Regions from separate parts of the Erwinia pyrifoliae DSM 12163 genome, predicted to be linked through region 2. Evidence: predicted binding sites of a transcription regulator. Region 2 holds the regulator's gene; each other region holds the start of a gene.
The links. The regulator CRP, encoded in region 2, controls carbon source genes, mostly activating them, when cyclic AMP is high. The targets are predictions, from matches to a motif close to ATGTGANNNNNNTCACAT.
Positions count from the first base shown of each region.

Region 1 (8,072 bases), 1.9 Mb from region 2:
GTTATCGCCCTGATGCCAACGCCCAGGCGCTGGCTAACCGGCTCAGTGCTACCATCGGTGTGGTGGTGAGGGATGTCTCCGACCCGTTTTTGGCGCGCTGGTCAACGCGGTTGACGCCGTTGCCCAGTCGCTGCAAATGCAGATGGCCGAAATTGCCAAGGCATTCTCCTGGGACGCTAAAATAGTCATCATGGATGAGCCTACCTCGTCGTTAACGGAAAAAGAAGGATAGCGGCTGCGGTATTATCTATATCTCACACAAAATGGAGGAGATATTTCAGCTGTGCGATGAAATAACCATCCTGCGCGACGGTCAGTGGATCACCACTCAGACGTTGCAAGGACTGGATATGGATAAAATCATCGCCATGATGGTTGGGCGTTCACTTAATCAGCGTTTTCCCGACAGAACTAACGTGCCGGGCGAGACCATCCTTGAAGTCCGCAACCTGTCCTCGCTGCGCCAGCCGTCAATTCGCGATGTCTCTTTCGATCTTCGTCAGGGAGAAATCCTCGGTATCGCCGGGCTGGTGGGAGCAAAACGCACCGATATTGTCGAGACCCTGTTTGGTATTCGCGAAAAATCAGCGGGTACTATCCGCCTGCACGGTAAGGCCATTAATAACCACAGCGCCAATGAAGCCATTAATCATGGCTTTGCGCTGGTGACCGAAGAGCGCCGATCGACCGGTATTTATGCTTATCTGGATATTGGCTTTAATTCGCTGATTCAAACATCGCCAAATATAAAAACCGCATCGGGCTGTTGGATAACAGCCGCATGAAAAGCGATACCCAATGGGTTATTGATGCGATGCGGGTAAAAACGCCGGGGCATTATACCGCCATCGGTTCCTTATCCGGCGGTAACCAGAAAAAAGTGATTATTGGCCGCTGGTTGCTGACTTAGCCGGAAATTCTGATGCTGGACGACCCCACGCGCGATATTGACGTGGGGGCGAAGTTTGAAATCTATCAGCTGATTGCAGAACTGGAAAAAAAAGGTAAGGGATTATTATCATCTCTTCTTAAATGCCGGAATTTTTAGGTATTACCGACCGGATGCTGGTGATGAGTAATGGCCTGGTGGCAGGCATTGTCGAAACGAAAACGGCCACGCAAAACGAAATTTTTCGTCTGGCATCATTACACCTTTAATTATCCAGTGGATGTGATTATGAACGCGGTAAATAAGAAAAGTGCACTCGCCTGGTTAAAAGAGGGTGGGATCTACGTGGTGCTGATGGTGTTACTGGCCATTATTATTATTCAGGATCCGACATTTTTAAGTTTAATGAATCTGAGTAATATTCTGACTCAGTCATCGGTGCGCGTGATTATCGCGCTGGGCGTGGCCGGGCTGATTGTTACCAGGGGACCGATCTGTCCGCCGGGCGTCAGGTGGGTCTGGCCGCCGTGGTGGCCGCCACGCTGTTACAGTCGATGGATAACGCTAACAAGGTTTTTCCGCAGCTGGAAACACTGCCGATTGCGCTGGTTGTGGCGATCGTTTGTGCCATTGGCGCTGGTAGGGCTGGTTAACGGCATGATTATTGCCTGCCTGAAGGTCACGCCATTTATCACTACGCTGGGCACGATGATTATCGTTTACGGCGTCAACTCATTCTATTACGACCATGTGGGCGCATCGCCGGTTGCCGGTTTTGACGAGAAGTTTTCCACCTTTGTTTGGGCTTTCTGCGCTTTGGCGACTTCGAACTCTCTTATATTACCTTCTACGCGCTGATTGCGGTGTTGCTGGTGTGGATCCTGTGGACTAAGACGCGCTTCGGTAAAAACATCTTCGCCATCGGCGGTAATCCGGAGGCCGCGCACGTCTCAGGCGTCAACGTGCCGTTTAACCTGATACTCGTCTATGCCCTGTCCGGGGTCTTCTGTGCCTTCGGCGGAATGCTGGAAGCGGGGCGTATTGGTTCGGCCACTAACAATCTTGGCTTTATGTATAAACTGGATGCGATTGCTGCCTGCGTGGTCGGCGGCGTATCTTTTGCCGGTGGGGTAGGAACGGTGGCAGGCGTGGTAACCGGCGTGATTATCGTTACGGTGATCAACTATGGTTTGACCTGTATCGGCGTTAATCCTTACTGGCAGTACATTATTAAGGGCGGCATTATTATCTTCGCCGTGGCGCTGGACTTACTCAAGTACGCACGTAAGAAACAGGGATTAACCGGGCGATAATGCTGTACCAGAGGCTGGCCGTCACGCCAGCCTTTTTACTTCTTCTGCTGTAACTCCAGTAGCTGCTCCGGGCTGACCGCCGGGTAACTTTGCGCACCCTCCGGCACGTCATGGCGGGCTGGGATCGGCACCAGCGGGCCGAGGAAACGCGGCTCGCGCTTCATCACGTACAGATCGGACAGCGCCCCGAGACGCGCTGCCACTTCGCGCAGCCGCACGCTCATCATATTCTTTGGTGATGGCACCGCATAGCACTGAGCCTGAATCCCCATATGCAGCGCGATCAACAGTGCACGTTCGCAGTGGAAACGCTGGGTGATGATAATAAAATCATTGGTATCAAACACCTTGCGCGTACGTACGATGGAATCAAGCGTGCGAAAACCAGCATAATCCAGCACGATATCTGAAGGATCCACGCCGGCGGCGATCAGGTCGCGGCGCATGGTCATCGGCTCATTGTAGCTCTGCAGGGCATTGTCTCCGCTCAGTAGCAGGTAGTTGACCTTGCCGCTGTTATAAGCGTTCAGCGCGCCCTGCATACGATAGAGATAATACTGATTGATCCCCCCGGTACGATAAAACTTAGCGGTTCCCAGTACCACGCCAACCTGACGATGCGGCAGCGCTGTGAGATCGTCATACACATAGGGTGCGGTTTTCCAGCTGACCCAGCGATCGAGGCCGAGTGCGGTCGCTGATATCAACGTAATGATGATAATCAGACCATAAATCAGGCGCTTCAACATGATGAACGGCACTCGGGTTGGCAGGTAAGAGAGGGTCAAGGCTACTTGAGGCAGCAAGGTGAAGCAAGTCACTCCGTGCCGGGTGGGGTATTTCCAGGCAAATTCCCCATTATTGCTGGCATCACAGCGGGTTTGATTAAAGCACCTGCTTTGATACCAGCCACTCAGGGGAATAGCGTTATCAGATTGAGGTACGACGATAGTTACGGTACTGCGGCAGCCAGAAGTTGGCGGCAATGGCTTTCGACAGCACGTCTTCAGGGGTCACCACCGCCACGCCAGCCAGCTGGGCCGCTTTACCCACCGCCATTGCGATCACTTTCGACACGCCCTGGATATCTTTGACTTCCGGCAGTACCGGCCCTTCGCCATCGTTAACCAGCGGTGAGCAGTCGGCCAGCGCCCGGCTGGCTGCCATCAGCATGCTGTCGGTAACGCGAGTAGCACCGGAGGCAATCACGCCGAGGCCAATGCCGGGGAAGATATAGGAGTTATTGCACTGGGCAACAGGATAAGTTTTATCCTTCCAGCTAACCGGGGAGAAGGGGCTGCCGGTTGCCACCAGCGCGCTGCCATCGGTCCAGGCCATGATGTCATGTGGCGTCGCTTCCACCCGCGAGGTCGGATTAGACAGCGGCATAACGATCGGGCGCGCGCAGTGTTTGTGCATCTCGCGCACGATCTCTTCGCTGAACAGACCCGGCTGACCGGATACGCCAATCATAATGTCAGGTTTGGCGTTACGCACCACGTCCAGCAGCGAGAGCGAATCGCTGGCGCTGTCCCAGTTGGCCAGATGGTCACTTTTCTGCACCAGCCTGCTCTGGAAGTTCAGCAGGTTAGGCAGTTTGTCCGTTAACAGGCCGAAGCGGTCAACCATAAACACCCGTGCGCGTGCTTCCTCGTCGCTCAGACCTTCTGACTTCATCTGCGCAATGATCTGCTCGGCGATACCGCAACCGGCTGAACCGGCTCCGAGGAACACCACCTTCTGTTCGCACAGTTTGCTGCCTGCAGCACGGCTGGCGGCAATCAGCGTACCCAGCGTCACGGCAGCAGTACCCTGAATGTCATCGTTAAAGCAGCACACTTCGTCACGGTAACGCTCAAGCAGCGGCATGGCATTTTTTTGCGCGAAATCTTCAAACTGCAGCAGCACGTTCGGCCAGCGGTTCTTCACCGCGTGGATAAATTCATTGACGAAACTGTCGTACTCTTCACCGGTGATGCGCGGGTGACGCCAGCCCATATACAGTGGGTCGTTCAGCAGTTGCTGATTGTTGGTTCCCACATCGAGTACCACCGGCAGGGTGTAGGCCGGACTGATGCCACCGCAGGCGGTATACAGGGAGAGCTTGCCAATTGGGATGCCCATGCCGCCAATCCCCTGGTCGCCGAGGCCGAGAATACGCTCGCCGTCGGTAACCACGATCACCTTGACGTTCTGCTTGGTGGCATTCTGCAGCATATCTTCGATGCTGGCGCGGTTAGGGTAGGAGATAAACAGGCCGCGCGCGCGGCGGTAAATCTCGGAGAAGTGTTCACAGGCAGCGCCAACGGTCGGGGTGTAGATAATCGGCATCATCTCTTCCAGATGATTGTCGAGCAGGCGGTAGAACAGGGTTTCGTTGGTGTCCTGAATATTACGCAGGTAGACGTGTTTATCGTTATTGTTTTTGAAGTCCTGGAACTGACGCCAGGCGCGTTCTGCCTGTTCCTCAATGCTTTCAACCGTCTCCGGCAGCAGCCCGTTGAGGTTGAAGTCGTTACGCTCCTCAATCGAGAAGGCGCTGCCTTTATTCAGCAGGGGAAATTCCAGCAGGATAGGGCCAGCATAAGGGATGTACAGCGAACGTTTGCTTTCGTAGTCGAGTTCCATGGAATTCTTACTCTTTCTGGATCGGGATGTGGTGGCACCAATCCTAAAATAATTCATCCGAAAGTACAGCTTTTGTTAACAGCTGATAACAAAAGCGGTGGTTTTGTCTGCCTTACAGCATGTTTATTCCACTTTTACCAGTGGAATAGTGGTGAAGCTGTGGCATCCCAGCGCGGTCAGGGTTGCTGCACTGGCGCTCTGCTGGCTTAATTTTGCATCCGGCGCTTCGGCCAGAACCGCACGCCTGATATCACTCAGATTTTCTCCGGCCAGATTGAGTAAATTCAACGCGCCTTGCAACGGCGGCAGGCTGGGATTAAAGGCGGCATTTTCGGCATAGCGCCCGGCAAAGATCGCATCGCTGGCGGTTTGCAGCGCCACGCCGCTCCATGACCCGGTATAAGGCGCGTGACTGCGGTTGGCGGCAGCCAGCGCCGCCTGTTGCAGCACATCGCCCCAGGGCGCCACCCCGTGGTCGACATCGTCCATTAGCAGGGTAGAGATAGCCAGGTCGCGTGGTCCGAATGAGTCCGGCAGATAGTGGCCAAGCGTGGCGGCGGCGCGGCCCGGTAGCTCTATCGTCAGATCGGTGCCGCTGTTCAGCTCATTCATAAACTGGCGGCAGTGGCCGCACGGCGTGTAGTTAACGGTGATGCTTATCAGCGCGCTTTCCCCGCGCAGCCAGGCATGCGTGACCGCACTCTGCTCGGCGTGAACCGTTTGCTGCATCGTGGCGCCGACAAATTCCATATTGGCACCAAAGTACAGCGTGCCGCTTTTGCCACGGGCGATGGCACCGACGTTAAAATCAGACAGCGGCGCAACGGCGCAGGCAGCCGCCAGCGGCAGCAGGGCAAAGGCCAGTTCGCTGTCGTTGAATCCGCACTGTTTCTTTAGGGCAACGGCCTGTTCAGCGCGGATAAACCCGGCAAAGTCCGTCGCCGATAATATGGGTTCTAAGGTGTGCTGTAATCGGTGGGGAAGCATGGCAAATGCCGGCTGAAAACGTGGGTGCATAGTAAGCCTCTTGCGCTGAATGCAGCCCATATAACGGGCCGGCAGCCAGTTATATGTGATCTAAATCGCTCTATCAATGCAATAAGTGAAACGCATCACCAAAATGAGAGACTTATCGCAAGTTTTACCCGCTAAGTTTCAGCATTAGCGGGAAAATAAACGGTGACAGCAGCGAGGTGATAATGCCACACAGCACCAGCGCCAGCGAGCTGAACGCTCCTTCTTGATAGTCAACCTCGGCAGCGCGGGCGGTGCCCAGCGCGTGTGACGCGTTGCCAATCGCCAGCCCGCGTGCAAATTTGCTGCGTACCTGCAACAGATTGAGCAGCATATGGCCAAATACCGCGCCCAGCAAGCCCGCTATCAGCACACAAACGGCGCTGATGGCGGGGATGCCGCCGAGCGCAGCGGAAACCGCCATCGCGATGGGCGTGGTCACCGATTTGGGTAACAGGGTCGCGGCGATTTGCGGCGTGGCCCCCAGCCATAATGCGATGGCGCTGCCGGAAGTCATCGCCGTCAGGCTGCCAATAAAACAGATGCTGAGGATCGACTTCCAGCGTATGCGGATCTGGGGCATTTGCTCGTAAAGCGGCAGCGCCAGCGCCACCACCGCCGGTTGCAGCAGTTGGTTAAGCAACGCGCTGCCCTGAAAATAGCGGGCATAGGGCATGTGCAGCAGCAGTAACAGCAGGATAATCACCGCCATGGCAATCAGTAGCGGATTGCAGATGGCGCTGTTGACTTTGGCCGCCAGCCTGCGTGCCGCCAGAAATACCAGCACGGTTAACGGCAGTGACCACCAGATTTCATTCATCTTTAGCCCCCTGGCGTGAGTGATAACGGCGCGCCATATGCTGCGCGACCAGCCCGGTCGTCACCAGCACGATCAGCGTGCCCACCGTACTGGAAATGACAATCGGAGCGAACTGCGCGCTAAGGATATCCATATGATCCATGATGCCCACGCTGATGGGGACAAACAGCAGCGCCATATAGCGAATCAGCAGATGGCAGCCGGGTTTGACCCAGTAAAGCGGAAGGAGGTTGGAGCTAAGCAGGATAAAAAGCAACAGCATGCCGAGAATGCTGCCGGGGATAGCAAGAGGCAACAGCCCGGCAACACCGCGACCGGCATACAGGCAGAGATAAATAATGAATATGGCACGCAGATATTGCCAGGTAACGTGCAGCACGGAACGCATATAAGCTCCAGAAACTGTCGGGGGCGGCGTAGTTGCCGCCGCCCCCGATATCAGATGACGATTACTTAACCAGCTGTCCGGGCAGCGCGCCGCTGTCCGGGCTGAGCAGGAAGATATCTTTTCCGCCAGGCCCTGCTGCCATCACCATCCCTTCTGACAGGCCAAAGCGCATCTTGCGTGGCGCCAGGTTGGCAACCATCACCGTCAGGCGACCCACCAGCAGCGCCGGATCGGGGTAGGCAGCGCGAATGCCGGAGAACACATTGCGTTTTTCGCCGCCGATATCCAGCGTCAGGCGTAGCAACTTGTCAGAACCTTTCACCAGCTCGGCATTCTCGATCAGCGCAATGCGCATATCTACTTTGTCGAAGTCGTCAAAGCTGATGGTTTCCTGCAATGGGTCGTCTGCCAGCGGACCACTCACTGCCGGTTGGGCGGTGGCGGCATCGTCCTTTGAGGCGGCGATCAGACCATTCACCTTATCCATTTCAATGCGGCTGTACAGCGCTTTAAACGCGGCGATATTGTGGTTCAGCAGCGGTTGTTCAATGCCTTCCCAGCTCAGTTGCTGATTGAGGAAAGTTTCAGCGCGCTCGGCGAGAGAGGGCATCACCGGCTTCAGCCAGGTCATCAGTACGCGGAACAGGTTGATGCCCATCGAACAGATAGCCTGCAGCTCTGCGTCACGGCCTTCCTGTTTTGCCACCACCCACGGAGCCTGTTCATCAACGTAACGGTTGGCGGCGTCAGCTAATGCCATGATTTCGCGTACTGCCCGGCTGAACTCACGGCTGGCCCAGGCCTGGGCGATGCTGTTGGATGCGTCGATAAAGGTCTGATAGAGCGCCGGATCGGCGACTTCAGCAGACAGCTGCCCGGCAAAGCGCTTGTTGATAAAACCGGCGTTGCGCGAGGCCAGGTTCACCACCTTGTTGACGATATCGGCATTGACGCGCTGCACAAAATCTTCAAGGTTCAGGTCGATATCGTCGATGCGCGAAGAGAGCTTGGCGGCATAGT
Region 1 is NC_017390.1:1,554,081-1,562,152, forward strand. Features, by position in the region: partial or broken gene EPYR_RS20635 (LacI family DNA-binding transcriptional regulator) at 1-136, shown strand, start outside; partial or broken gene EPYR_RS06865 (ATP-binding cassette domain-containing protein) at 134-1,158, shown strand; partial or broken gene mglC (galactose/methyl galactoside ABC transporter permease MglC) at 1,178-2,202, shown strand; gene sanA (outer membrane permeability protein SanA) at 2,238-2,951, opposite strand; gene EPYR_RS06880 (NAD-dependent malic enzyme) at 3,133-4,830, opposite strand; gene cdd (cytidine deaminase) at 4,954-5,847, opposite strand; gene EPYR_RS06890 (CidB/LrgB family autolysis modulator) at 5,972-6,664, opposite strand; gene EPYR_RS06895 (CidA/LrgA family protein) at 6,657-7,052, opposite strand; gene metG (methionine--tRNA ligase) at 7,114-8,072, opposite strand, start outside.
Region 1: a site for CRP is predicted at 5,901-5,918, ahead of cdd (cytidine deaminase). Genes of this name have one in related genera too.

Region 2 (8,072 bases):
CACCAGCCGCTCCACGATGCGCCCCGGCCCCGGCGACAGCAGGATCAGCTCGCTGGCGAGAAATACCGCTTCTTCAATATCATGGGTGATCAGCAGGATCTGTTTGCCGCTGTCACGCCACAGCCGTAATAACAGCTCCTGCATTTGTTCGCGGGTAAACGCGTCCAGCGCGCCGAAGGGTTCATCCAGCAGCAGCAGGCGCGGGTCTGCCGCCAGCGCTCTGGCAATGCCCACACGCTGGCGCATACCGCCGGAAAGCTGCCAGATAAAACGCCGCCCCGCCCCTTCCAGCCCCACTTTTTTCAGCATGCGCTGCGCCACGGCGCGACGGGCGTTTTTCTCTACCCCGGCCAGCTGCAGGCCAAAAGCAACGTTATCCAGCACGTTGCGCCACGGCAGCAGCCCCTCATGCTGAAAGACCACACCGCGATCGGCACCCGGCCCGCTGACCGGCTGCCCGTCCAGCGTCATACTGCCGCCGTCAGCGGGGATAAATCCGGCGATCAGATTGAGCAGCGTGGTTTTGCCACAGCCAGACGGGCCGAGAACCACCACCAGCTCACCATTGTCGATCGTCAGGTTGATATCCTGTAATGCCAGCCGTCCTGCATAGCTGGCGCGAAGATGAGAGACAGACAGCATCGGCGGCGCTCCTGTTACTGTGCCAACGGTTTGACGAAACGGTCAGTGACAAAGCGGCTGTAGTCGCTGGCGTTTTGCGGTACTTTTCCCTGCTCTTTCAGAAATTTAGCGGTGTCGATTATCGCCCGATTAACTGGGCCATTAAGCTGGTCAACCTGCTGCCCGGCGCTAAGATAGGTATTCCCCTGTACCAGTCCGGGAACTTGTGCCACAGGAACGCCGCTCAGACGCGACAGCTTGCGGAGAGAGTCATCCTGCTTCAGCCACTGTTGCGGATTATCCAGATAGGTTTTTTGCGCGGCCAGCGCGCTGCGGGCGAAAGCGGTCACCACCTCAGGGTGTTTTTCGGCAAAATCCTTGCGCACTACCCACACGTCAAGCGTTGGCGCGCCCCATTTGGCCACCCGGGATGAGTCAGTCAGCACCTTTCCCTGTTTCTCCAGCTGGTTAACGGATGGCGCCCAGACGTAAGCACCATCAATATCGCCGCGCTGCCAGGCAGCGGTAATGGCGGCGGGTTGCAGATTGATGATTTGCACCTGTTCGGGCTTGATGCCCCAGTGTTTGAGTGCTGCCAGCAGGCTGTAATGGGTGGTGGAGATAAAGGGAACGGCGATACGTTTACCGACCAGGTCTTGCGGATGGTTAATCTCTTTTTTTACTACCAGCGCTTCGGAGCTACCCAGCTGTGATGCCAGCAGGAACACCTCAATCGGCACCTGCTGGCTTGCGGCCACGGCCAGCGGGCTGGAGCCGATATTGCCAATCTGCACATCGCCGGAAGCCAGCGCACGCACCACGCCGGAACCGCTGTCGAATTTGCGCCAGTCGACTTTTGCCCCGCTCTCTTTGGCAAAGGTGCCATCAGCCTGTGCGACTTTCGCTGGCTCCGCTGAAGTCTGGTAAGCGATGGTGACATTCACCGCCTGTGCGCCGGGTGCCGTTAGCGACAGTGCCGCCGCCAGAATTGAAACCGCAAATTTACCTGTCATAGCACGTCCCGCTCAATGGTAATGGCTGTATGCCTCCTTTGTAACCGGGCGTGTCTGTCCTGATAAAGTAATTAAAAATTATTCTTTATAACGAAATTTACTTAGTACTATTTGCGCATTCGATTGCCGGAATAGGGCAATCAGCAGCATCAGGCTCCATTTGCGCTTCAGGTTGATGTTCAGGCATGCCATTGGGCCGTTAGCGCCAAATCAACAGGACGCAAGCTGCGGTCAGTAACCCCATAAACACATTAAACAGCGTCCAGGCGCGGCGACTGCGCAGAATACGGCCAATCAGCGTACCAAATCCTAACCAGATAAGCCCGGACAGCACATTGACCAGCGCCATGCCGATACTGATCGCCACCACCGAGGCGCGAAAAGCTTCACCCGCCAGGCTGAAGCTGGCCACCGCCCCCAGCGCCATCAGCCACGCCTTAGGATTGATGAGCTGTAGCAGGCCACCCTGCCAGAACGGCATCCGCGCGGCCGGAGTCTTGTCGGTATCCAGCTTTTCATATTCGGCGCTGCCAATTTTCCATGCCAGCCACAGCAGATAAACGCTGCCCGCCACCTTGAGAAACAGATGCAGGGAAGGATAAAGCAGTATCAGTCCGCCAACGCCAAACGCCACCATCAGCAGCATGACCTGCATGCCGATCATGATGCCAATCAGTAAACTCAGAGAGCGAAAGAAACCAAAATTCGCGCCGGAGGCGGTGAGTAACATATTATTAGGACCGGGCGTAATGGCAGCGACCCAGAGAAAACCTGACATGGATAAAAACAGACTCAGTTCCATAGAACGGGTGCTCCTCACCCCCCGGAAATAATAAACAACCTGATGAAGCTAACAGCACGTTATGGATCCGACAAGCTCTGACCCGATGATTTTTGATCGCCCGGCTGAAAACCCATTTCGCCCGATGGTGGGTGCCAGCAATGCGCATCTGCAAACCCTTCTGCCGCGCCTGGTGCGCCGCCGGGTGACGCTAAAACCGCACTGGCAGCGGCTGACGCTGCCGGACGGTGATTTTGTTGACCTGGCCTGGAGCGAAAACCCGGCCCGGGCGCGCCATAAGCCGCGCGTGGTGCTGTTCCACGGTCTGGAAGGCAGCTTTCACAGCCCCTATGCGCACGGCCTGTTGCAGGCGTGGAAAGCGCGTGGCTGGCTGGGCGTGGTGATGCACTTTCGCGGCTGTAGCGGCGTCCCCAACCGCCTGAACCGCATCTATCACTCTGGCGAAACCGATGATGCCAGCTACTTTTTACAGTGGCTGCACGCTGAATGGGGCCAGGGGCCTACCGCTGCCGTGGGCATCTCGCTGGGCGGTAATATGCTGGCCTGCCTGATGGGCAAGCAGGGGGATAACTGCCTGCTCGACGCCGGGGTGGCAGTTTCCGCTCCGCTGATGCTGGAACCCTGTAGCCTGCGGCTGGAACAGGGCTTTTCCCGCGTTTATCAGCGTTATCTGCTCAACCTGCTGAAACAGAATGCCCGGCGTAAACTGCGCGCCTGGCCAGGCGCGCTGCCCGTCGACCTGGCACAGCTCGAATCCATGCGCCATCTGCGCGATTTCGATAATGCGATAACCGCCCGCGCTCATGGCTTTATTGATGCCAGCGACTACTACCGCCGTAGCAGCGCCATGCCGCTGCTGCCCGGTGTGCGTAAGCCGCTGCTGATCATTCACGCACAGGATGACCCTTTTATGACCGCTGACGTGATCCCCGATCCTGCCCTGCTGCCGTCAAACGTTGAATATCAGCTGACGCAGCATGGCGGGCACGTCGGTTTTGTAGGCGGAACGCTGCGCAGCCCACAAATGTGGCTGGAGCAACGCATTCCGCAATGGCTTACCACCTGGCTGGACAACTGATGATTATTCCCTGGAAAGAACTCGATTCTGCAACGCTTGATAACCTGATTGAATCCTTTGTGCTGCGCGAAGGCACCGATTATGGCGAACATGAGCGATCGCTGGAACAGAAAGTCGCCGATGTTCGCCGTCAGCTGAGCAGCGGCGAGGTGGTGCTGGTGTGGTCTGAACTGCACGAGTCGGTCAACATTATGCCGCGCGGCCAGTTTCACGGCTAAGCGCATTTTGCCTGTATTTTATCGCTGTACCTGCTGCATGGGTGACACAGATCGACAAATCATGTTACCAATGCAGCCCCACCCGTTTTTTCAGGGAGTTGTTCGCCATGTCGATTAAACATCCGGTTATCGCCGTTACCGGCTCCAGCGGGGCAGGAACCACCACCACCAGCCTGGCATTCAGGAAGATTTTCCAGCAGCTGGATCTGCATGCTGCGGAAGTAGAAGGAGACAGCTTTCACCGCTTTACCCGCCCGGAGATGGATATGGCAATCCGCAAAGCGCGCGATATGGGTAAACACGTTAGCTATTTTGGCCCGGAAGCAAATGATTTCGGACTGCTGGAGCGCACATTTAGCGAATATGGTCGCAGCGGTAAAGGAAAGTCGCGTAAGTATCTGCATACTTATGATGAAGCCGTACCCTGGAATCAGGTGCCAGGCACCTTCACGCCGTGGCAGCCGCTGGCGGAACCGACCGACGTGCTGTTTTATGAGGGGTTGCACGGCGGCGTTGTCACCCCGCAGCATAACGTGGCGGACAAGGTGGATCTGCTGGTTGGCGTGGTGCCCATTGTCAACCTTGAGTGGATCCAGAAACTGGTGCGCGATACCAGCGAACGCGGCCACTCGCGCGAAGCGGTGATGGATTCCGTGGTGCGATCCATGGAGGATTACATCAACTTTATTACCCCGCAGTTTTCACGCACCCATATTAACTTCCAGCGCGTTCCGACCGTGGATACCTCCAACCCGTTTGCCGCCCGTGGCATCCCTTCTTTGGATGAGAGTTTCGTGGTTGTCCACTTTCAGGGGCTGGAAGATATCGATTTCCCTTACCTGCTGTCCATGTTGCAGGGTTCGTTTATCTCACATATCAAAACCCTGGTGGTGCCGGGCGGCAAAATGGGGCTGGCGATGGAGCTGATTATGGGGCCGCTGGTCAAGCGGTTGATTGAAGGAAAGAAAATCGGCTGACGTTCTTTCCTTTCACCGCTAAGCGAAGGGGCTGGATCAGGCCAGTGCGATAACTTCATAACTGTGACTTATCTTCACCCCCTTGCCCAACATGATCGCCACCGAGCAGTATTTTTCCGCAGAGAGATCGACCGCACGCGCTACCGCGTTATCCGCCAGCGCGGTTCCGCTGACCATAAAGTGCAGGTTGATGTGGGTGAAGATACGCGGTGCCTCTTCGCGGCGTTCTGAGGTCAGTTTTACTTCGCAGTCAGCCACGCTGTGGCGGCCCTTTTGCAAAATCGAAACCACGTCTATGGCGCTGCAGCCGCCGACGGCCATCAGCACCATTTCCATCGGGCTTGGTGCTTTATCGCCCGAATTACCATCCATCAGCACCTGATGGCCGGATGAGGATTCTCCCAAAAACGTCATCCCTTCAACCCATTTAACCCGTGCCTGCATAACAACATCCTCCAATTCATTTAGTTACAGCAGAGTACGCCGCAGTCACTTAAACGGCAACGCTCTCTTTTTCTGACTATGCTGAAGCGAGACAACAGAAGACAGCCATCCCAAGCTGTGCTACAAACGAGGCTGTAAATTTCATCTGCATCATGATGTTGGTGAAAACGAAACGACAGCATACGGCTTGCCCCGGAGCGACCCGTGTCTTTTCCTATCGGAACGCTTGACTATGTCAACGCCTGGCAGGGATTCAGCCCCCCGTATATCCCCAATATTTACGTGCGGCAGCAAGGGGATCGTGGCACTTGCTGCGTGGTAAACCGGATGTATTCAGGCCAGATGACAACAGAGGATAACAGCGAATGGTTCTCGGCAAACCGCAAACAGACCCTACTCTCGAATGGTTCCTGTCCCATTGCCATATTCACAAATATCCATCCAAAAGCACGCTGATCCATCAGGGTGAGAAGGCGGAAACCCTTTACTACATCGTTAAAGGTTCAGTAGCGGTATTAATCAAGGATGAAGAAGGGAAAGAGATGATCCTCTCTTATCTCAACCAGGGGGATTTTATCGGCGAGCTGGGCCTCTTTGAAGAGGGCCAGGAACGCAGTGCCTGGGTACGTGCCAAAGTAGCCTGTGAAGTGGCTGAAATCTCTTACAAAAAATTCCGTCAGCTGATCCAGGTCAATCCTGACATCCTGATGCGCCTGTCTTCGCAGATGGCGCGTCGCCTGCAGGTCACCTCGGAAAAAGTGGGTAATTTAGCTTTCCTTGATGTGACCGGACGCATTGCCCAGACGCTGCTGAACCTGGCAAAACAGCCCGATGCAATGACGCACCCGGACGGGATGCAGATCAAAATCACCCGTCAGGAGATCGGCCAGATTGTTGGCTGCTCGCGCGAAACGGTCGGTCGTATACTGAAAATGCTGGAAGATCAAAACCTGATCTCCGCACACGGTAAAACCATCGTCGTTTACGGCACGCGTTAATCGCCCCTGAACCCACGGCGCGCCAGCCTCTGTCGCGCCTTTTTCTATTTGGTGCGGCTGATGTGGCGCAGAATCATTTATCAACCTGAAGTTAACTACGCACTGCGGCAAACGCTGGTGCTGTGTTTGCCGGTTGCACTTGGCTGGCTGCTGGGAGATTTACAGAAAGGTCTGCTGTTCTCACTGGTTCCCGCCTGCTGCAACAATGCCGGGCTGGATACGCCGCATAAACACTTCTTTAAACGCCTGATGGTGGGCGGAGGCCTGTTCGCCGGCAGCAGTTTTATTATCCAGTATGCCGGCGCCCAGGGGATCCCGCTGCCGCTGATCCTGCTGCTGATGGCGATGCTGCTGGGGGTTACCGGCGAGATCGGCCCGCTGCATGCCCGCCTGATGCCCGCCTCGCTGATTGCCGCCATCTTCACCCTTAGCCTCGCGGGGAAAGTGCCGATGTGGCAGCCTCCGTTACTGTATATCCTGGGCACCATCTGGTACGGCGTATTTAACTGGTTCTGGTTCTGGCTGTGGAAAGAGCAGCCGATGCGCGAAACGCTCAGCCTGCTATATCGCGAGCTGGCTGACTACTGCGAGGCAAAGTATCGCCATTTAAATCAGTTGAACGATCCCTCAACCGCCATGCCGCCGCTGTTTGCCCGCCAGCAAAAGGCCGTCGACCTCATCACTACCTGTTACCAGCAAATTCATATGCTGGCAGCCAACCGCAACCAGCACTACCAGCCTTTGACGCGCGCTTTCCAGGTGGCGCTTGACCTGCAGGAGCACATCGCCGTCAGCCTGCATCAGCCGGAAGACGTGCAAAAACTGGTGCGCCTGAGCCACGCCGAGGCGGTGATCCGCTGGAATGCGCAGCGTATCGCCGCCCGTCTGCGCGAGCTGGCTGACGATATCCTGTATCACCGCTTCCCCAAACGTTTTGAGATGGAGCAGCCGCTGGAAGCGCTGGAGAAGGTAGTCCATCAGCATCCGGATAATCCGGTCGGTCATTTTTGCTACTACCATTTCAGCCGTATTGCGCGCGTGCTGCGCACTCAACGCCCGCTTTACCGCCGCGATTTGATGGCCGACCGTCAGCGCCGCCTGCCGCTGCTGCCGGCGCTGAAAAGCTACCTTTCGCTTAAATCTACCGCTTTGCGCACCGCCGCACGCTATGCGGTGATGTTGACCTTTGCCAGTACGCTGGCGCTGTTTTTGGCTATGCCGAAGCCGTACTGGATACTGATGACCATGATGTTTGTCAGCCTGAACGGCTACAGTGCCACCCGGGTGCGCATCCAGCACCGGGCGCTCGGCACCCTGGCCGGGCTGGCGGTTGCCGCACTGGCCCTGCGCCTGCATGCTCCTGAGTCAATGACATTACTGGTGATGCTGGCCATCACCCTGGTCAGTTACCTGATTTTACGCAAGTTCTACGGTTGGGCGACGGTGGGCTTTACGGTAACGGCGGTTTATTCTCTCCAGCTTTTGTCGCTGAACGGGGAGAGCTTCTTATTGCCGCGCCTGCTCGATACGTTGATGGGCTGCCTGATTGCCTTTGGCGGCAACATCTGGCTGTGGCCGCAGTGGCAGAGCGGGCTGCTGCGCCAGAACGCAAACGATGCGCTGGAGGCCTTTCAGGAAGCGTTGCAGATGTTGTTAGGCAATGAACAGGATGTCAGCAAGCTGGCGAACCAGCGTATTAAAGTCAATCAGGCGCATAACGCGCTGTATAACTCCCTGAATCAGGCGATGCAGGAGCCTGGCTTCAATTCCCGCTATTTGGCCGATATGAAACTGTGGGTTACCCACAGCCAGCTGATCGTTGAACATATTAATGCGATGACGATTATGGCGCGGGAACATACCATGCTCACCGCCTCGCTGGCGGAGCGCTATCTTCAGTCCTGCGAGATAGCCCTGCAAC
Region 2 is NC_017390.1:3,698,778-3,706,849, forward strand. Features, by position in the region: gene tauB (taurine ABC transporter ATP-binding subunit) at 1-642, opposite strand, end outside; gene tauA (taurine ABC transporter substrate-binding protein) at 657-1,634, opposite strand; gene EPYR_RS16895 (LysE family translocator) at 1,834-2,436, opposite strand; gene EPYR_RS16900 (hydrolase) at 2,498-3,514, shown strand; gene EPYR_RS16905 (YheU family protein) at 3,514-3,732, shown strand; gene EPYR_RS16910 (phosphoribulokinase) at 3,840-4,709, shown strand; gene EPYR_RS16915 (OsmC family protein) at 4,746-5,153, opposite strand; gene crp (cAMP-activated global transcriptional regulator CRP) at 5,519-6,151, shown strand; gene EPYR_RS16925 (YccS/YhfK family putative transporter) at 6,212-8,072, shown strand, end outside.

Region 3 (8,072 bases), 760 kb from region 2:
GCGCGTCACGGAAGGTGAACAACAGAAGTTTATCGGTATGGCAGAAATTGCTGACGATGGACGCGTAGCTCCGCGCAGGCTGGTTGTAGAATATTCCGACTAGCTATTTGCGCTCTGGCATGGCTAAGAGTAGAATGGCGCGGCTTTACATTGGGTGGCTGAATTAGAGATCGGCGCCTGTACATTTATCTTAAAATTTGGAGTTGTCTCATGTCTCTAAGTAATGAAACTAAAGCAAAAATCGTTGCTGATTTCGGTCGCGATGCTAACGACAGTGGTTCTACAGAAGTTCAGGTTGCACTGCTGACCGCACAGATTAACCATCTACAGGGTCACTTCTCTGAGCACAAAAAAGACCACCACAGCCGTCGTGGCCTGCTGCGCATGGTATCTCAGCGTCGTAAGCTGCTGGATTACCTCAAGCGTAAAGACGTTGCACGCTACACCAGCCTGATCGAGCGTCTGGGTCTGCGTCGCTAAGTCGTACAGACTGTCCCGCCCCGTTTTCAGTTTTTCTGGCAACGCTGTGGGCATGCGGACAGTCTGGTGCAAGTTTGCTGGAAAGGGGCCTTAATGGCCCCTTTTTTCAAGCAGGCGGCAGCAATTACACGCAATTTATTGTATTGTTGCTTAGTGTGATCTTCAGTTGCAGAGGTTCGCGCGGCTAATGAGAGGCTTTATCTCATCAGGGATTAAGGTTGTCATTAGTCGCGAGGATGCAAAATGAAGATTTGAAACCCACGGCCGGTAAAAATACCCGCCCGGATGTTAAGGAACTAACTTTGCTGAACCCGATCGTAAAAAAATTCCAGTATGGCCAGCACACCGTCACTCTTGAAACCGGAATGATGGCTCGCCAGGCAACGGCAGCCGTTATGGTGAGCATGGATGACACTGCTGTTTTCGTCACCGTGGTTGGTCAGAAAAAATCAAAACCTGGTCAGGATTTCTTCCCTTTGACCGTAAACTACCAGGAGCGTACCTACGCTGCTGGCCGTATTCCAGGCAGCTTTTTCCGTCGTGAAGGCCGCCCAAGCGAAGGCGAAACGCTCACCTCGCGCCTGATTGACCGTCCAATCCGTCCGCTGTTTCCGGAAGGGTTTGTCAATGAAGTGCAGGTGATTGCCACCGTGGTCTCCGTTAACCCTCAGGTTAACCCGGATATCGTCGCCATGATCGGTGCTTCTGCTGCGCTGGCGCTGTCTGGCCTGCCGTTTAACGGACCTATCGGTGCGGCACGCGTCGGTTACCTGAACGATCAGTACGTGCTTAACCCAACCAGCGATGAGCTGAAAGAGAGCAAGCTGGATCTGGTTGTTGCCGGTACTAAAGGTGCGGTGCTGATGGTTGAGTCTGAAGCCGAGCTGCTGAGCGAAGAGCAGATGCTGGGGGCGGTGGTATTTGGCCACGACCAGCAGCAGATCGTCATCGATAACATCAATGCGCTGGTTGCTGAAGCGGGCAAACCACGTTGGGACTGGCAGCCAGAAGCGGTTAACGAGGCGTTGCGTTCACGCATTGCTGCACTGGCCGAGTCTCGCCTGAGCGATGCTTATCGCATTACTGAAAAGCAGGAGCGCTACGCTCAGGTTGATGTCATCAAATCTGAAACCACGGCTGCGCTGCTGGCGGAAGACGAAGCGCTGGACGCTGGTGAAATCAGCGATCTGCTGCACGCGCTGGAAAAAGACGTGGTACGCAGCCGCATTCTGCGTGGCGAACCGCGTATCGACGGCCGTGAAAAAGACATGATCCGTGGTCTGGACGTGCGCACCGGCGTGCTGCCGCGTACTCATGGCTCCGCACTGTTCACCCGTGGTGAAACTCAGGCGCTGGTCACCGCCACGCTGGGTACTGCCCGTGATGCGCAGAACCTCGACGAGCTGATGGGCGAGCGTACTGACAACTTCCTGTTCCACTACAACTTCCCTCCGTACTCTGTCGGCGAAACTGGCATGGTGGGTTCGCCTAAGCGTCGTGAAATTGGTCACGGTCGTCTGGCGAAGCGTGGCGTGCTGGCCGTGATGCCAAAAGGCGATGCTTTCCCGTATACCGTGCGTGTGGTGTCTGAAATCACTGAATCAAACGGCTCGTCTTCGATGGCGTCCGTTTGTGGTGCGTCTCTGGCGCTGATGGATGCAGGCGTGCCAATCAAGGCCGCTGTAGCCGGCATCGCGATGGGTCTGGTTAAAGACGACAACAACTTTGTTGTGCTGTCCGATATTCTGGGCGACGAAGATCACCTGGGCGACATGGACTTCAAAGTAGCCGGTAGCCGTGAAGGCATCACCGCGCTGCAGATGGACATCAAAATTGAAGGTATCACCCGCGAAATCATGCAGGTGGCTCTGAACCAAGCTAAGGGTGCGCGTTTGCACATTCTGAGCGTCATGGAGCAGGCTATCAGCGGTCCGCGTGGCGATATTTCTCAGTTTGCACCGCGTATCCACACCATCAAGATCAGCGTTGATAAAATCAAAGACGTGATCGGTAAAGGTGGCTCGGTCATTCGTGCGCTGACGGAAGAAACCGGCACCACTATCGAAATCGAAGATGATGGCACGGTGAAAATCGCGGCTACCGACGGTGAAAAAGCTAAATTTGCTATCCGTCGTATCGAAGAGATCACCGCAGAGATCGAAGTGGGTCGTATCTACAACGGTAAAGTGACGCGCATCGTTGATTTTGGTGCCTTTGTGGCTATCGGTGGTGGTAAAGAAGGTCTGGTACATATTTCTCAGATCGCCGACAAGCGTGTAGAAAAAGTGACAGACTATCTGCAAATGGGCCAGGAAGTTCCGGTGAAAGTACTGGAAGTTGACCGCCAGGGTCGCGTACGCCTGAGCATCAAAGAAGCTGGCGAACAGGCTCAGCCTGAAGCAGAAGCCGCTCCTGCCACACCAGAAGCCGAATAAGCAGTACTGATGAATTCTCCGTACCTTGTGGGTGCGGAGAATTTTTTGAACGCAAGGGCGGGATGGCCTTGTCGATGGCAAGCGGGTAACAGGATGTTATTCCCAATGTTTGTTTTCGGGAGTGGTACATGAAGCCATTTTTGCGCTGGTGTTTCCTTGCGACGGCTTTATCGTTGGCTGGATGTAGCAACACCGATTGGCGTAAGAACGAAGTTTTGGCAGTTCCTTTGCAGCCCACGCTGCAACAGGAGGTCATTCTTGCTCGCATGGAACAAATACTTGCCAGTCGGTCATTAACCGATGATGAACGCGCACAGCTGTTATATGAGCGCGGAGTGTTGTATGATAGTCTCGGTTTGAGGGCGCTGGCGCGAAATGATTTTTCACAAGCGCTGTCCATCAGACCGGATATGCCTGAAGTATTCAATTACCTAGGCATATATTTAACGCAGGCAGGCAATTTTGATGCTGCCTATGAAGCGTTTGATTCTGTACTTGAGCTTGATCCAACTTACAATTATGCGCGTTTAAATCGCGGCATCGCCCTCTACTACGGTGGAAGATTTAAACTGGCGCAAGATGATCTGCTGGCGTTTTATCAAGACGATCCCAACGATCCGTTCCGCAGCTTGTGGCTGTATCTCACCCAGCGTGAGATGAATGCAGAGCAGGCTAAAGTATCGCTGAAGCAGCGATACAATAAAGCGGTTAAGGAGCAATGGGGATGGAATATTGTCGAGTTCTACCTGGGCAACATCAGCGAAAAAACGCTGACGGAACGGCTCCAGGCGGACGCAACGGATAACACCTCGCTCGCTGAACATCTCAGTGAAACCAACTTCTATTTAGGTAAGTACTACCTAAGTCTGGGGGAGAAGGACAACGCAGAAGCGTTGTTCAAGCTGACGGTCGCCAACAACGTTCACAACTTTGTTGAGCATCGATATGCATTGTTGGAGCTGGCGCTACTCGGCCAGACACAAGACGATTTATCAGAATCTGACCAGCAATAGCTGACGAACTTTTATTGCCTGAATTTCGAAAAGTCATCATCTTGGCGGATGAGGGTCTTTTTGTTCGTCGAAACCACTAATTTGAGCCGGTTCACACTTTTTGATGAAAATGACTGAAAATTTTCACGACGAGTTATGTAGACTGGCCGCCGCAATCTACGAGGCACGTGTACTACATGACTGATATCCAAACTACTTTCGCTGAACTTGGCCTGAACGCCGACCTCCTTGAATCACTGAACGGCATGGGCTACGTCAAGCCATCCCCAATCCAGGCTGAGTGTATTCCTCACCTGCTGGCAGGCCGTGACGTGTTAGGTATGGCGCAGACCGGAAGTGGCAAAACTGCAGCCTTCTCGCTGCCACTGTTACATAACATTGACCCTACTGTTAAAGCGCCGCAAATTCTGGTGCTGGCACCAACCCGCGAACTGGCGGTTCAGGTTGCTGAAGCCGTTACGGACTTTTCTAAACATATGCGTGGTCTGAACGTTGTTGCCCTTTACGGCGGCCAGCGTTATGACGTTCAGCTGCGCGCTCTGCGCCAGGGGCCACAGGTTGTTGTCGGCACCCCGGGTCGCCTGCTTGACCACCTGAAACGCGGCACGTTAGACCTGTCTAACCTGCGCGGTCTGGTGCTGGATGAAGCCGATGAAATGCTGCGTATGGGCTTTATCGAAGACGTTGAAACGATTATGGCGCAGATCCCAGACGGTCACCAGACCGCGCTGTTCTCTGCCACAATGCCAGAGGCGATTCGCCGTATTACTAAACGCTTTATGAAGGATCCGCAGGAAGTGCGTATCCAGTCAAGCCTTACCACGCGCCCGGACATCAGCCAGAGTTACTGGACGGCTTACGGCCGTAAAACGGATGCGCTGACCCGCTTCCTGGAAGCAGAAGACTTTGATGCAGCGATCATCTTTGTGCGTACCAAAAATGCCACGCTGGAAGTTGCCGAAGCGCTTGAGCGTAACGGTTATAACAGCGCCGCGCTTAACGGTGACATGAACCAGGCTCTGCGTGAGCAGACGCTGGAGCGTCTGAAAGATGGCCGTCTGGATATTTTGATCGCCACCGACGTTGCTGCCCGTGGTCTGGACGTTGAACGTATCAGCCTGGTGGTTAACTACGACATCCCGATGGATGCAGAATCTTACGTGCACCGTATCGGTCGTACCGGCCGTGCTGGTCGTGCTGGCCGCGCACTGCTGTTCGTTGAGAACCGTGAGCGTCGCCTGCTGCGTAACATTGAACGCACCATGAAGCTGACCATTCCTGAAGTGGAGCTGCCAAACGCAGAACTGCTGGGTCAGCGTCGTCTGGCTAAGTTCGCCGCGAAAGTTCAGCAGCAGCTGGAAAGCAGCGATCTGGAACAGTACCGTGCGCTGCTGTCTAAGATGCAGCCGGAAGACGAACTGGATATCGAAACTCTGGCCGCCGCTCTGCTGAAAATGGCTCAGGGCGAACGTCCACTGATCGTTCCTGCTGATGCGCCGCAGCGTCCGCGTCGCGAATTCCGCGATCGTGATGACCGTCGTGACGATCGTCGCGGTGACCGTCCGGATCGTGGCCCACGCGAAGCGCGTGGCGAAGCGCGCGATGGCGACCGTCCACGTCGTGAACGTCGTGACGTTGGCGATATGGAAGTGTACCGCATTGAAGTGGGCCGTGATGATGGTGTTGAAGTTCGTCACATCGTTGGCGCTATCGCTAACGAAGGCGATATCAGCAGCCGTTACATCGGTAATATCAAGCTGTTTGGTACTCACTCAACCATCGAACTGCCAAAAGGCATGCCGGGCGATGTGCTGCAACACTTTACCCGCACGCGTATTCTCAACAAGCCGATGAATATGCAGCTGATTGGTGATGCACAGCCACGTAGCAACGTCGGTGGTGGTGAGCGCCGCCCTGGCGGTCCTGCGCGCGGTGGTTTCGGCGCCGGTGCCGGTCGTGAAGGCGGTCGCGGTGGTGAAGCTGGCGGTCGTCGTTTCAGCAGCGAACGCGGCGGTGAGCGTCGTCCAGCGGGCAACCGTGGTCCACGTCGTGAAGAAGGCGGTAGCGCACCCGCGCGTCGTCGTGATGCATAATCACTGACAGCCGTGAAAAAACCAGCCTTCGGGCTGGTTTTTTTATGGGCGTAATCCGCTGATAAACCGGCTAAAGTCAAAGCATGTTGCGTGCCTGCATCGCCAGCTCAAAGGAAGAGAGGCGCGCAGTTCTGTCAAAAATTTGGCCGTTAACCATGATCTCATCCGCCGCCGTCTCCCGGATCAGCGCCGCCAGTCCGTGACGTACTTTTTCTTTGTCGCCGACTATCGACATACTTAATGCCTGCTGCACACCATATTGCTCTGCTGATGACCACAAATGATCCATGCTGGCCACCGGTGCGGGTAAGGGGCCAGGCCTGCCGCGACGCAGGTTGATAAACTGTTGCTGCATTGAGGTAAACAGGAAGCGCGCTTCGCTTTCGCTGTCGGCAGCCACCACGTTGACGCACACCACGGCATAAGGCTTCTCCAGCCGGACGGAAGGCTTAAATTTCTCGCGATAGACACGTAGCGCCTGTAACAGCATCTCTGGGGCAAAGTGTGAGGCGAAAGCAAATGGCAGCCCCAGCTGCGCTGCCAGCTGCGCGCTGTATAAACTGGAGCCAAGTAGCCAGACCGGAATAGATAATCCCTTGCCCGGCACGGGTTGCACTGGCGGGCTGACCTCTCCTGCTGCATCAAACCAGTTAATCAACTGAGCCACGTCTGCAGGAAAGTTATCTTCCCGCACGTTGTTATGGCGTCGCAACGCCATCATTGTCTGCTGATCGGAGCCTGGCGCGCGGCCAAGCCCCAGATCGATACGACCGGGATAGAGCGATTCGAGGGTACCAAACTGTTCGGCAATCACCAGCGGGGCATGATTAGGCAGCATAACCCCACCCGAACCGAGGCGCAGGCGTTGCGTATTGGCTGCCAGATAGCCGATTAGCACGGAGGTCGCTGCGCTGGCAATGCCCGTCATATTGTGATGCTCGGCCAGCCAGTAGCGATGGTAACCGAGTTTTTCAGCCTGCTGCGCCAGCGCCAGCGAAGTACGGAATGCGTCACTCGCCGTCGCGCCCAGCGGAATGGGGGCAAGGTCAAGTAGCGACAGCGGTACTGTTTGTTTCTCAGACATAAAGGCTCACTTATTCTAAAGGGCATCACTGAGGTGCGTGTTATTAAAGGCTACGACATCTTTTCGCGCAATGATTGTCCGTTTCGAGCACTCTTCAAAAAATAAATAATCCTCACTAAAAGCGGTTAAATGACAAGACACCCAGGTCAACAAAAATTACATTCCTGCAGTAAGGAACTACTTTTAAGGATATCGCCGGGTTGGCGATGTGCCATAAATGCCACTGACGCTTCGATCGGCTATTGATAAGCGATCGATTGCAGGTTAAAAGCGATCAACGTTCGCCCACCCGGTGTGGCCATCGGCAGCGTCATCTTGCCGACCGCGACAACAGAATTTGAATCGGTGCCGATGCAGTTGCGCATCGGGCTTATACAACCGGCTGATATTAATGAAGCCTGAATGAAAAGGACGCGAATTCCCGGTGGATCGCGCAGGTATAGCATGTTAATTCGTACCGAGATTGGCATTGATGCTGCCAGCATTGACGCCCTGCTGCGCCGCAGCTTCCCGACCTCTGCCGAGGCTGAACTTGTCCGGCAGCTGCGTGAGGGCGGTTTATTAACCCTTGGCGTGGTGGCCACCGACGACGAAGGCCAGGTTCTTGGCTATGCGGCGTTCAGCCCGGTTACGCTTAACGGTGAGGATCGGCAATGGGTTGGATTAGCGCCGCTGGCTGTCGATGAAAGCGTACGTAAGCAGGGGCTGGGATCGCGGCTGATCTACGAGGGGCTGGATACGTTAAATGAGTTCGGCTATGCCGCAGTGGTTGTGCTGGGCGATTCGGCTTACTACGGGCGGTGTGGTTTTAAAACGGCAGCGCATTGCCAGCTGCACTGCCGCCGGGAAGGGACGGAACAGGCTTTCCAGGTTTATAAACTGGCGGACGATGTTTGCAATGGCATAGCGGGCAATATCGAATACTCCGCGCCGTTTAATCGGTTGTGATCGCTAAGCCACTGCATGA
Region 3 is NC_017390.1:432,687-440,758, forward strand. Features, by position in the region: gene truB (tRNA pseudouridine(55) synthase TruB) at 1-103, shown strand, start outside; gene rpsO (30S ribosomal protein S15) at 211-480, shown strand; gene pnp (polyribonucleotide nucleotidyltransferase) at 783-2,915, shown strand; gene nlpI (lipoprotein NlpI) at 3,044-3,928, shown strand; gene yrbN (protein YrbN) at 4,038-4,112, shown strand; gene EPYR_RS01980 (DEAD/DEAH family ATP-dependent RNA helicase) at 4,105-6,021, shown strand; gene EPYR_RS01985 (luciferase-like monooxygenase) at 6,098-7,105, opposite strand; gene EPYR_RS01990 (GNAT family N-acetyltransferase) at 7,550-8,053, shown strand; gene EPYR_RS18775 (GIY-YIG nuclease family protein) at 7,978-8,072, opposite strand, start outside.
Region 3: a site for CRP is predicted at 4,008-4,025, ahead of yrbN (protein YrbN). Genes of this name have one in related genera too.